DNA from 3 places in the Neorhizobium sp. 2083 genome. Region 1 is predicted to be linked to each of the others. Evidence: predicted binding sites of a transcription regulator. Region 1 holds the regulator's gene; each other region holds the start of a gene.

Region 1 (3,272 bases):
GCGCCTGTGCATTGCCCGTGCGATCGCCGTATCGCCGGAAGTCATCCTGATGGACGAACCCTGCTCGGCTCTCGACCCGATCGCGACCGCCAAGGTCGAGGAACTCATCCACGAGCTGCGCGCCAACTACACGATCGTCATCGTGACGCACTCGATGCAGCAGGCCGCCCGCGTGTCGCAGCGCACCGCCATGTTCCATCTCGGCCAGCTCGTCGAGGAGAACGATACGGACAAGATGTTCACCAACCCCGACGACCAGCGCACCCAGGACTACATCATGGGTCGTTTCGGCTGATCCAGCCGACCGTGCCGCCTGAAAATCAATTTTGAGGACTAGAAGATGGCATCGACCCATATCCTGTCGGCCTATGACGACGAACTGAAATATCTGAGCCGCCGCATCTCCGAGATGGGCGGTCTTGCCGAGCAGATGTGCTCGGACGCCGTGCGCGCGCTGGTCAATTCCGACGCCGCACTCGCCCAGAAGGTCATCTCCGACGACGTGATCCTCGATCACGCCGAGCGCGAGATCGGCGACAAGGCGATCGTCACGATCGCCCGCCGCCAGCCTGTTGCCGCCGACCTTCGCGAGATCGTCGGTTCGCTGCGCATCGCGTCCGATCTGGAGCGCGTCGGCGACCTCGGCAAGAACACCGCCAAGCGCGTCATCGCGGTTCAGGGCACCGGCGTTCCGCGCAAGCTCGCCCGTGGTCTCGAACATCTCTCCGATCTCGCCCTCGTGCAGCTCAAGGACGTCCTCGACGTCTACGCGACGCGTTCGGCGGAAAAGGCCGAGGCGATCCGCATCCGCGACGAGGAGATCGACGCGATGTACACCTCGCTGTTCCGCGAACTCCTCACCTACATGATGGAAGATCCGCGCAACATCACCACCTGCACGCATCTGCTGTTCTGCGCCAAGAACATCGAGCGTATCGGCGACCACGCCACCAACATCGCCGAGACCATCTACTACATGACGACGGGCGCGCAGCCTGAAGGCGATCGCCCGAAGGACGACTCGTCGAACACGCTCGGTGCGATCACCGAATAATGATGGAATGCTGACGGAGCAGAGCTGAAATGCTGCCTAAAATCGCGGTGGTCGAGGATGAAGAAGCGCTCAGCGTGCTTCTTCGCTACAATCTCGAAGCGGAAGGTTATGAGGTCGAGACGATCTTGCGGGGGGACGAAGCCGAGATCCGGCTTCAGGAGCGTACGCCGGATCTTCTGATACTCGACTGGATGCTGCCCGGCGTTTCCGGCATCGAACTCTGCCGCCGGCTGCGCATGCGTCCGGAAACGGAGCGCTTGCCGATCATCATGCTGACGGCCCGAGGCGAGGAAAGCGAACGTGTTCGCGGCCTCGCCACCGGCGCCGACGATTATGTGGTGAAGCCCTTCTCGACGCCGGAACTTATGGCCCGCGTCAAGGCCATGCTCCGCCGCGCCCGTCCCGAAGTGCTCTCCAGCGTGCTCCGCTGCGGCGATATCGAACTCGATCGGGAAACCCACCGCGTTCACCGAAAGAGCCGTGAGGTGCGCCTGGGCCCGACCGAATTCCGTCTTCTGGAGTTCCTGATGGCCTCGCCCGGCCGCGTCTTCTCGCGTTCGCAGCTTCTGGATGGCGTCTGGGGGCACGACATTTATGTCGACGAACGTACTGTCGATGTGCATGTCGGGCGCCTCAGGAAGGCGCTCAACTTCTCCAACATGCAGGATGTCATCCGCACCGTCCGCGGCGCGGGTTATTCGATGGAATCCTGAGGCGGTTCACGCCGCCTCGGTCTTCCGCTGCCATTCCGGCAGCGGGAAGATCCGGTCATAGGCCCAGTTGAAGATGAAGGCATAGACCACGTAGAAGACCGCAAAAGACACATCCATCATCAGCGCATGGAGAATGCTGACGCCGAGATACCAGGCGATCAGCGGCAGAAGCGCGATGAGCAGGCCAAGTTCGAACAGCACCGCATGCGCCACGCGTATTGCGGTGTTTTTCTGCGTGCTGCCGGTGAAACGCTGCATCAGATGGTCGAAGCCGAGATTGTAAAGATAGTTCCAGCCGGTGGCGATCGTCGCACTGCCGATGCCGACCACGCCGATATCGGTGGCCGGCATGCCGAAGGCGATGGCGCCGAGTGGTGTGATGATGGCGAGCCCGATCAACTCGAAACTGATGGCATGGCGGATACGGTCGCGTGTGGAGCGCATGATGACCTCCTGGGTGCTGTTCCGGGTCGTCCCGGAGTTCTTGCCCGGATGGGGGAGGTCGTCCTCGCCATCCTTCAGATAGGCGCAATGCCGATCCGGAGCAAGGCCTGACCGGCAGATCCGCCATCTGCAACAAAAAAAGCGGGCCGAAGCCCGCTTTCGATCTTGTCCTCGTGTCGCGCCGCCGCTCAGACGCGAACGGCAACCTTGCGGCGCTCGTTCACCGGCTGGTAGGCGAGCTTTGCGTGATAGCTGCAATAGGGCGAGGCGTCCGGGGATTCACAGCCGCAGAAGTGGAAATCTTCCTTGAGCGGATCGCCGACAGGCCACTTGCAGGTGCGCTCGGTCAGTTCGGTCAGTGCCAGGCGACGGGAGATCGGCACCACCACGTTCGAGGCGGGACGATATTCCATCTCCTCGTAAGGTTCGACCTCGATCTCTTCCTTCACCATCGTCGCGCCCACGGCGCGGGCTACAGTCCGGGTGGTGGTGGTAACGCGCGATGCATAGTTCGGAGCCCGCGGCGCCGATGTCGTGCGCTTGGCCGCCGATGTGCGACCGGTCGCGACCGTACCGCCGGCTTTCGCCCGGCCGGGAAGGCTGAGGCGATGCACCTTGCCGATCACCGCATTCCGGCTTACGCCTCCGAGTTGTGCTGCGATCTGGCTGGCACTCAGGCCCTCCGACCATAATCTTTTGAGCTTCTCGACACGCTCGTCTGTCCAGTTCATGCCCGTTCTCCGCCTTTGAACGTTGCTGGCATGCAGAATCCTTCCACCTTTGCTGCGAAAATCATTTCGCAGCACCCACTATATCTATGCTTGAGGTGACTAGTTCCGCCGCATGCAGTCTAGTAATTGATCTTTAACCTAGTGTGAGGCTGACTCCGTGGCAAGAGTCGGGCGAATCTGCGGGATTCGATTTCGTGGTTTTCCCCAACTTGCTGTCCTGGAGAGTCATTTTTGTCACATAAGCCCGGGCTTGCGCTTTCCGGCCGAAACCTGCCTAAAATGCCGAGCTTTGTTGACATTGACGGCCTAAACCACGATAGTGCCACCGCC
Region 2 (3,272 bases), on a different contig from region 1:
CAGATCCTTCCAGGCGATCGGAATACCGTCGAGCAGGCCGAGCGAGCGGCCCTCCTTCAGGCGCTTCGAGGCGGCACGGGCTTCCGCCGTGGCGCGCTCTTCGAGCAGCGAGACGAATACCGCCTTGTCCGGATAGGCCATTATGCCTGACAGCACCGCTTCCGTGACCTCGACCGGATCGACCTTGCGCATCTGGATGAGCGCGGAAAGTTCGGCGATCGACATGGCACCAAAGGATTTCGTCACGGCAGTCATTCTCCCCATTCCGTTACTGGCGGCCCACAGATGTATCGGATATTTTGTCGATGGGTAGAGGATTTATCGGCCCTGCTTGTGGCATGGAACTTCCCGCATATCGGCGAAGTTCAGTGAGTCCACCGCGTCAGCGGGATATCGGGAAGGATCAGCCCATGAAAAACATCATCGCCATCGCCGGTCTCGCGATCGCACTTGCCGGCTGCAGCACGGACGGCGGCGGAACCACCGGGGCCATCGACATCGGACCCGGCATCCAGCCGATACCCGGCAGTATCACCTATCGCGGCCAGCCGCGCACCAAGCTCACCAAGTCGCCGATCGGCAGCGTCGTGCCCCACGAGTTCCGCAACGAACTCGGCCAGCGGGTCGAGGAAAACTACATCATCCAGCCTGACCGCAGCCTCAAACTGGTCAGCCGGCGGGTCTATCGCGATCCGTTCGGCATCGACGACTAATTGGCTTCAGGCGCGATACGGGCCCAGGCGCGTTCTGTGGCGATCGGTTCGTCGGTCGTGATCTGATCCGGCTTCAATGCCATCAGGGCGGCGAATTGCCGTGCTTCTGCCTCGTCGAACCCCGCGTCCGGGCTTCGGAGGTTGAAGGTCCAGGCATCGACCAGCCTGCCGGCATCGTGGCAGAGGCCGATCAGATCGAGCCCGTCCTTCGCAGCCTGCAGCACCAGTTGCCAGGCCAGGTAGATGGTGTCCGGCTCCGTCGGGCCGGCAATATCTGCGCGCAGGTCCGTCTCCACGCCCTTGAGGCCCTGGTCCCGGTAGATGTCGACGAGCTTGTTGGTCGGGTCGATGCCGCGCTTGAGATCCGGCAGCCTGTTCTTGACGGCGACGATGAGATCGAGATCGGCGCCGCTGATGATGATCGAGGAGCCGGCGCCGGCGAAATATCCGGCGAGATGATCCACGCCGCGCGAGCCAACCGCCGCGAATTCGTCCTTCATGTCGAACTGCAGGAGGGCATCGGGATGGGCGGTCCGAAGCATGGTCGCAAGGTCTTCGCTGAGGATCGGCGGATGGCCGCCTTCCAATAGCGTCAGGCCGCGGATGGTTTCCGGCAAAGCCTCGCGGATGAGGCCGTGGCCGGTGGTCTCCCCTTCCAGTTCTTCGTCATGCAGGACGACGAAGCCGCCATCGGCGCGGACGCGCAGGTCGAGTTCGCTCGAGGCGCCGAGGCGAAAGCCCTCCGCCATGACGCCTGCCGAAAACAGCGGATCCTTGAAACTGCGGCGCAGGCGATGCCACTTCAGCCGGGTGAAATGGCCCTTATAGGCGATGCCGAGGCCTGAAAATTCTGAAGCCATGAAATTCCGTCTAAGGTGGGTGGCGGCGATTCGATCGATGCCAGACTATTGTTTTGGAGCTGCCTGCCATAGATCGATGACAGAATTTTCATGGCTGAGCCTCAAAAGCGGTGATTATCGCTATCGCGGAACGGCTTGTTATGAGGACCTGCCGGATAGTATCCCGAAAATACGCATTATCTCCTGTCACGAAAGGCAGATCTCATGTCCCATGACGCAAACTGGGCGCCTCTTCCTCCCACCAGCACCGGCCTGCGCGGTCGCTGCCCGCGTTGCGGCCAGGGGCATCTGTTCCAGGGGTTCCTGTCGCTGCGGCCAAGCTGCGAGGCCTGCGGCCTCGATTATTCTTTCGCCGATCCGGGGGATGGTCCCGCCTTCTTCGTCATGTGTTTCGGCTGCATCCCGAGCATAGCGCTTGCGGTGTGGATGGAGACCAGTTTCCAGCCGCCCTTCTGGGTACATCTGCTGATCTCGCTTCCCTTCCTGCTCCTCACTTGTCTCGCGCCGATGCGGCCCTTGAAAGGCTGGCTGGTGGCGAGCCAGTATTTCTACAAGGCCGGGCCGGGCAAGGTCGACAAGGGTCAAGGTCCGACGTCCCCCGGCGATGGTCGGGGCAACGGCTGACCGGCGCCGGCGCGTCAGACTTCCTGAACAAGCCTTGCCGGATGGTGAGGAACAATTTTCTCACAAAACCATTCGGCAGGGAGAATTCAAGGAGCATGCAATGTCCGATGCCGATGAAACCGAAATGGAAGTTCACCGAAGGTCGCTTGCGGTCGAAGGTGTGATGATGATGCTGATCGATGGGCTGGCCGCCCGCGGCACCATCTCGGCGGACGAGGCGGAGGACATGCTGCGGATCTTGTCGAAGAGTTCGGCGGCTTCGGCGGCAAGGGCTTCCGGTTCTCTTCGGATCGTACGCCAGCTGAAACGGCTGCGCCGCGGCGACGGTGCAATGACGCCGGGAGCGTGAATTCGAGGAAGCGCGGCGCAACGGCCAAGGGGCGCGGTCCGACGCACCTTTTCTTTTCCGTCCTGTGTTTGACCGGGAACATCTCCAGTCGGGGCCAGTTGGGGGAACTCTTTACGGCTTCAAAGACGAGGAAAGCTCCATGGCTCAGTACCCCACTCCGCCGTTTCCCGAACAGCAGCAGCCGATGCCGGGATTTACCGGACGCATGGATCCGGTGCCGGATCACGGCGAGCTCTCCTATCGCGGTTCTGGCCGCCTGGCCGGCAAGAGGGCGGTCATCACCGGCGGCGACAGCGGCATCGGCCGGGCGGTCGCGATCGCCTATGCGCGCGAGGGCGCCGATCTTTTGATTTCCTATCTCGACGAAGACGAGGATGCGGAGGACACCAGGCGCCTGATCGAAGAGGCCGGCCGCAAGGCGGTGCTGGTACGAGGCGACATCAAGACCGCGGCGCATTGCCGCTCGATCGTCGACCGGGCCGTCAAGGAGCTCGGCGGCATCGACATCCTCGTCAACAACGCCGCCCATCAGGCGACGTTTTCCGACATTGGAGACATCAGCGACGAGGAATGGGAGCTGACCTTTCAGGTCAACATCCACGCGATGTTCTATCTCACGAAAGCAGCGGTTCCCCATATGAAACCGGGCAGCGCGATCATCAATACGGCCTCGATCAATTCCGACAGTCCGAGCCCGACGCTGCTCGCCTATGCCACGACCAAGGG
Region 3 (3,272 bases), on a different contig from region 1:
TGCTCCGGTTCATGCGCAAGGGGACGGTGGTGCAGGTGCTGGGGTAAGAGCACCGGAAACGAAAATGCCCGGCGCTGGGGCCGGGCATTTTCGTTTCCATCATCCTTGGGCTTGCCCGAAGGATCCAAACCGTCTCGACCGATCCAATCGTTGCAGATGCTCGGGACAAGCCCGAGCATGACGGCGGAGACTAAGCTTCTTCACATCCCGTGAGTTGCCTACTTCCACTCGCGGATATCGACGAAGTGGCCGGCGACCGCCGCCGCCGCCGCCATGGCCGGCGAGACGAGGTGGGTGCGGCCCTTGTAGCCCTGGCGACCTTCGAAATTGCGGTTCGAGGTGGATGCGCAGCGCTCGCCCGGCTTCAGGCGGTCGTCGTTCATCGCGAGGCACATCGAGCAGCCCGGCTCACGCCATTCGAAACCGGCATCCTTGAAGATCTTGTCGAGGCCTTCGGCTTCCGCCTGTTCCTTGACGATGCCCGAGCCCGGAACGACCATGGCCGAGACGGTCGAGGCGACCTTGCGGCCTTCGACGACCTTGGCGGCGGCGCGCAGGTCTTCGATGCGGCCGTTGGTGCAGGAGCCGATGAAGACGCGGTCGACCGCGATATCGGTGATCTTGGTGCCCGGCTTCAGGCCCATGTAGTCCAGCGCGCGCCACTTGGAGCTGCGCTTGGTCTCGTCCTGGATGTCATCCGGGTTCGGAACGGTGCCCTGAACCGAGATCACGTCCTCCGGCGAGGAGCCCCAGGAGACGATCGGCGGCAGGTTGGCAGCGTCAAGCACGACGACCTTGTCGAAATGCGCGCCTTCTTCCGTCTGCAGCGTCTTCCAGTAGTCGAGCGCCATGTCCCAGGCCTTGCCCTTCGGGGCGCGGGGCTTGTCCTTGATATATTCGAAGGTCTTTTCATCGGGCGCGATCAGGCCGGCGCGGGCGCCGCCTTCGATCGTCATGTTGCAGACGGTCATGCGGCCTTCCATCGAGAGCGACCGGATCGCTTCGCCGGCGAATTCGATGACGTGGCCGGTGCCGCCGGCGGTGCCGATCTCGCCGATGATGGCAAGGATGATGTCCTTGGCGGTGACGCCCGGCGGCAGCTGGCCGTCGACGCGCACCAGCATGTTCTTCGCCTTCTTCTGCACCAGCGTCTGGGTGGCGAGCACGTGCTCGACCTCGGACGTGCCGATGCCGTGCGCCAGCGCGCCGAAGGCACCGTGGGTCGAGGTGTGGCTGTCACCGCAGACGATGGTCATGCCCGGCAGGGTGAAGCCCTGTTCGGGACCGACGATGTGGACGATGCCCTGGCGGACGTCCTTTTCGGAGTAATATTCGACGCCGAAGTCATGGGCGTTCTGGGCAAGCGCCTCCACCTGGATGCGGCTTTCCTCGTTCTTGATGCCTTCGTAGCGGTCGAGGGTCGTCGGCACGTTGTGGTCGACAACGGCGAGCGTCTTTTCCGGCGCGCGGACCTTGCGGCCGGCCATGCGCAGGCCTTCGAAGGCCTGCGGCGACGTCACCTCGTGAACGAGGTGACGGTCGATGTAGAGAAGACAGGTGTGGTTTTCATCCTCGGAAACGACGTGGTCGTCCCAGATCTTGTCGTAAAGGGTGCGGGGTGCGCTCATGGCTGCTGTCCGTAAAGCTGACTGAAACAGGAAATGGGTATCCGGCAGCACGCGGCTGCCTCAAGCTGAGGAAGGTCAGCTAAGTCGGTCGCAAAGCGCCCCGGATACGCGCGCGAAAAAGCGTGCCGGCAGACGCTTGTGGTCCTGCAGCACGACGATATGGTTCGCGAGGCATCCGAATTTCGATCCCATAGCGGCTGCAATAGCAGTTTCTGCAGAAATCGGCAATCGAATTGCGTCGTCGGAAACCTGTCGCATGATTGTCATAAAGCTTTCGCGGAAACGTGGTTGATCTCAATTTCCAGAACGGAGGAATGCCTTATGTCCGAACCCATCCAAGACCAGCTCAGCCGCATCAAGGACGAAATCGCCGACAGCTTCGATGAAGAGCTGGAAATGCAGATGGAGGAGGACCGGCTGGACGAGCTGGTCGCCGAGGGCATGTCGGAGCCGGCAGAGCCGACGATCGACCGGAAGATCTATTTCCGCGAACTCTTCCGCCTTCAGCATGAACTCGTCCGCCTGCAGGACTGGGTGCAGTACAAGAAGCTGAAGATGGTCGTGTTGTTCGAAGGCCGCGACTCGGCCGGCAAGGGCGGCGCCATAAAGCGCGTCACCCAGCGCCTCAATCCGCGCGTCTGCCGCACCGTCGCACTGCCGGCGCCGACGGAGCGCGAGCGGAACCAGTGGTATTTCCAGCGCTACGTCCCGCATCTGCCGACCGCCGGCGAAATGGTGCTGTTCGACCGCTCCTGGTACAACCGCGCCGGCGTCGAGCGCGTCATGGGCTTCTGCACCAAGGACGAGCTGGAGGAATTCTTCCGCTCGGTGCCGGAATTCGAACGCATGCTGGTCCGCTCCGGCATCGTCCTCCTCAAATACTGGTTCTCTATCACCGACGAGGAGCAGGAATTCCGCTTCAAGATGCGCATCCACGATCCGCTGAAGCAGTGGAAGCTGTCGCCGATGGACCTCGAAAGCCGCGTCCACTGGGAAGAATATACCAAGGCCAAGGAAGAGATGCTCCAGCGGACCCACATCCCGGAAGCGCCGTGGTGGGTGGTGCAGGCCGTCGACAAGAAGAAGGCGCGGCTGAACTGCATCGCCCATCTTCTTGCCCAGGTGCCTTACGAGACCGTGCCGAAGGAAGCGATCGACCTGCCCGGCCGCGTTCGTCACGACGATTACATCCGCCATCCCGTGCCGGCGGACATGTACGTCCCGGAAGTCTACTGAAGAGGGCCGCGCGTCCGGCCGGAGGCACCGTCGATCTCCGCCATCCGCTGCTCATCCAAGCGGTGCGGAAACATGGCGGGTCCGCGCCTCCGTTCATGTCGCAACCGTCGCTCGGGCGGAGGGCTAACGTTCCCTCCGTCCGCGCAACCGGCTCTCGATGCCGCGACAAGCCGATCGTCAGCAGCAAATAGATGTAGGTGACGATCGAATAGGTTTCGAAGAAGGGGAAGGAAGCGGCGGCATAGACCTTGGCCATCTGCGTCATGTCGGCGAGGCCGAGCATCGAGACGAGTCCTTCGCCAGTCGAGACGAAGTCATTGGAAAGCGGCGGCAGGATCACCCGCATCGCCTGGGGGAAGACGATCAGCCGGAAGCGCTGCCAGCTCGTTGAGCGCTATGACCGCCGCG

The links. The regulator PhoB, encoded in region 1, activates phosphate uptake and scavenging genes when phosphate is short. The targets are predictions, from matches to a motif close to TGTCATNNANCTGTCAT.
Region 2: the regulator PhoB is predicted to act here: its motif matches at 1,639-1,655, upstream of J2X76_RS10195 (glycerophosphodiester phosphodiesterase family protein).
Region 3: the regulator PhoB is predicted to act here: its motif matches at 1,890-1,906, upstream of ppk2 (polyphosphate kinase 2).

Annotation. Positions count from the first base shown of each region.
Region 1 covers NZ_JAVDTC010000001.1:1,012,194-1,015,465, reverse strand. Annotated here, with positions in the region: gene pstB (phosphate ABC transporter ATP-binding protein PstB) at 1-295, shown strand, start outside; gene phoU (phosphate signaling complex protein PhoU) at 341-1,054, shown strand; gene phoB (phosphate regulon transcriptional regulator PhoB) at 1,084-1,767, shown strand; gene J2X76_RS05215 (PACE efflux transporter) at 1,774-2,211, opposite strand; gene J2X76_RS05210 (GcrA family cell cycle regulator) at 2,400-2,942, opposite strand.
Region 2 covers NZ_JAVDTC010000002.1:413,856-417,127, reverse strand. Annotated here, with positions in the region: gene J2X76_RS10205 (amidase) at 1-246, opposite strand, end outside; gene J2X76_RS10200 (hypothetical protein) at 411-713, shown strand; gene J2X76_RS10195 (glycerophosphodiester phosphodiesterase family protein) at 710-1,573, opposite strand; gene J2X76_RS10190 (DUF983 domain-containing protein) at 1,778-2,197, shown strand; gene J2X76_RS10185 (hypothetical protein) at 2,298-2,546, shown strand; gene J2X76_RS10180 (SDR family oxidoreductase) at 2,686-3,272, shown strand, end outside.
Region 3 covers NZ_JAVDTC010000006.1:198,822-202,093, forward strand. Annotated here, with positions in the region: gene J2X76_RS22720 (L,D-transpeptidase) at 1-47, shown strand, start outside; gene leuC (3-isopropylmalate dehydratase large subunit) at 219-1,628, opposite strand; gene ppk2 (polyphosphate kinase 2) at 1,950-2,864, shown strand; partial or broken gene J2X76_RS22735 (amino acid ABC transporter permease) at 2,988-3,246, opposite strand; gene J2X76_RS22740 (hypothetical protein) at 3,228-3,272, opposite strand, start outside.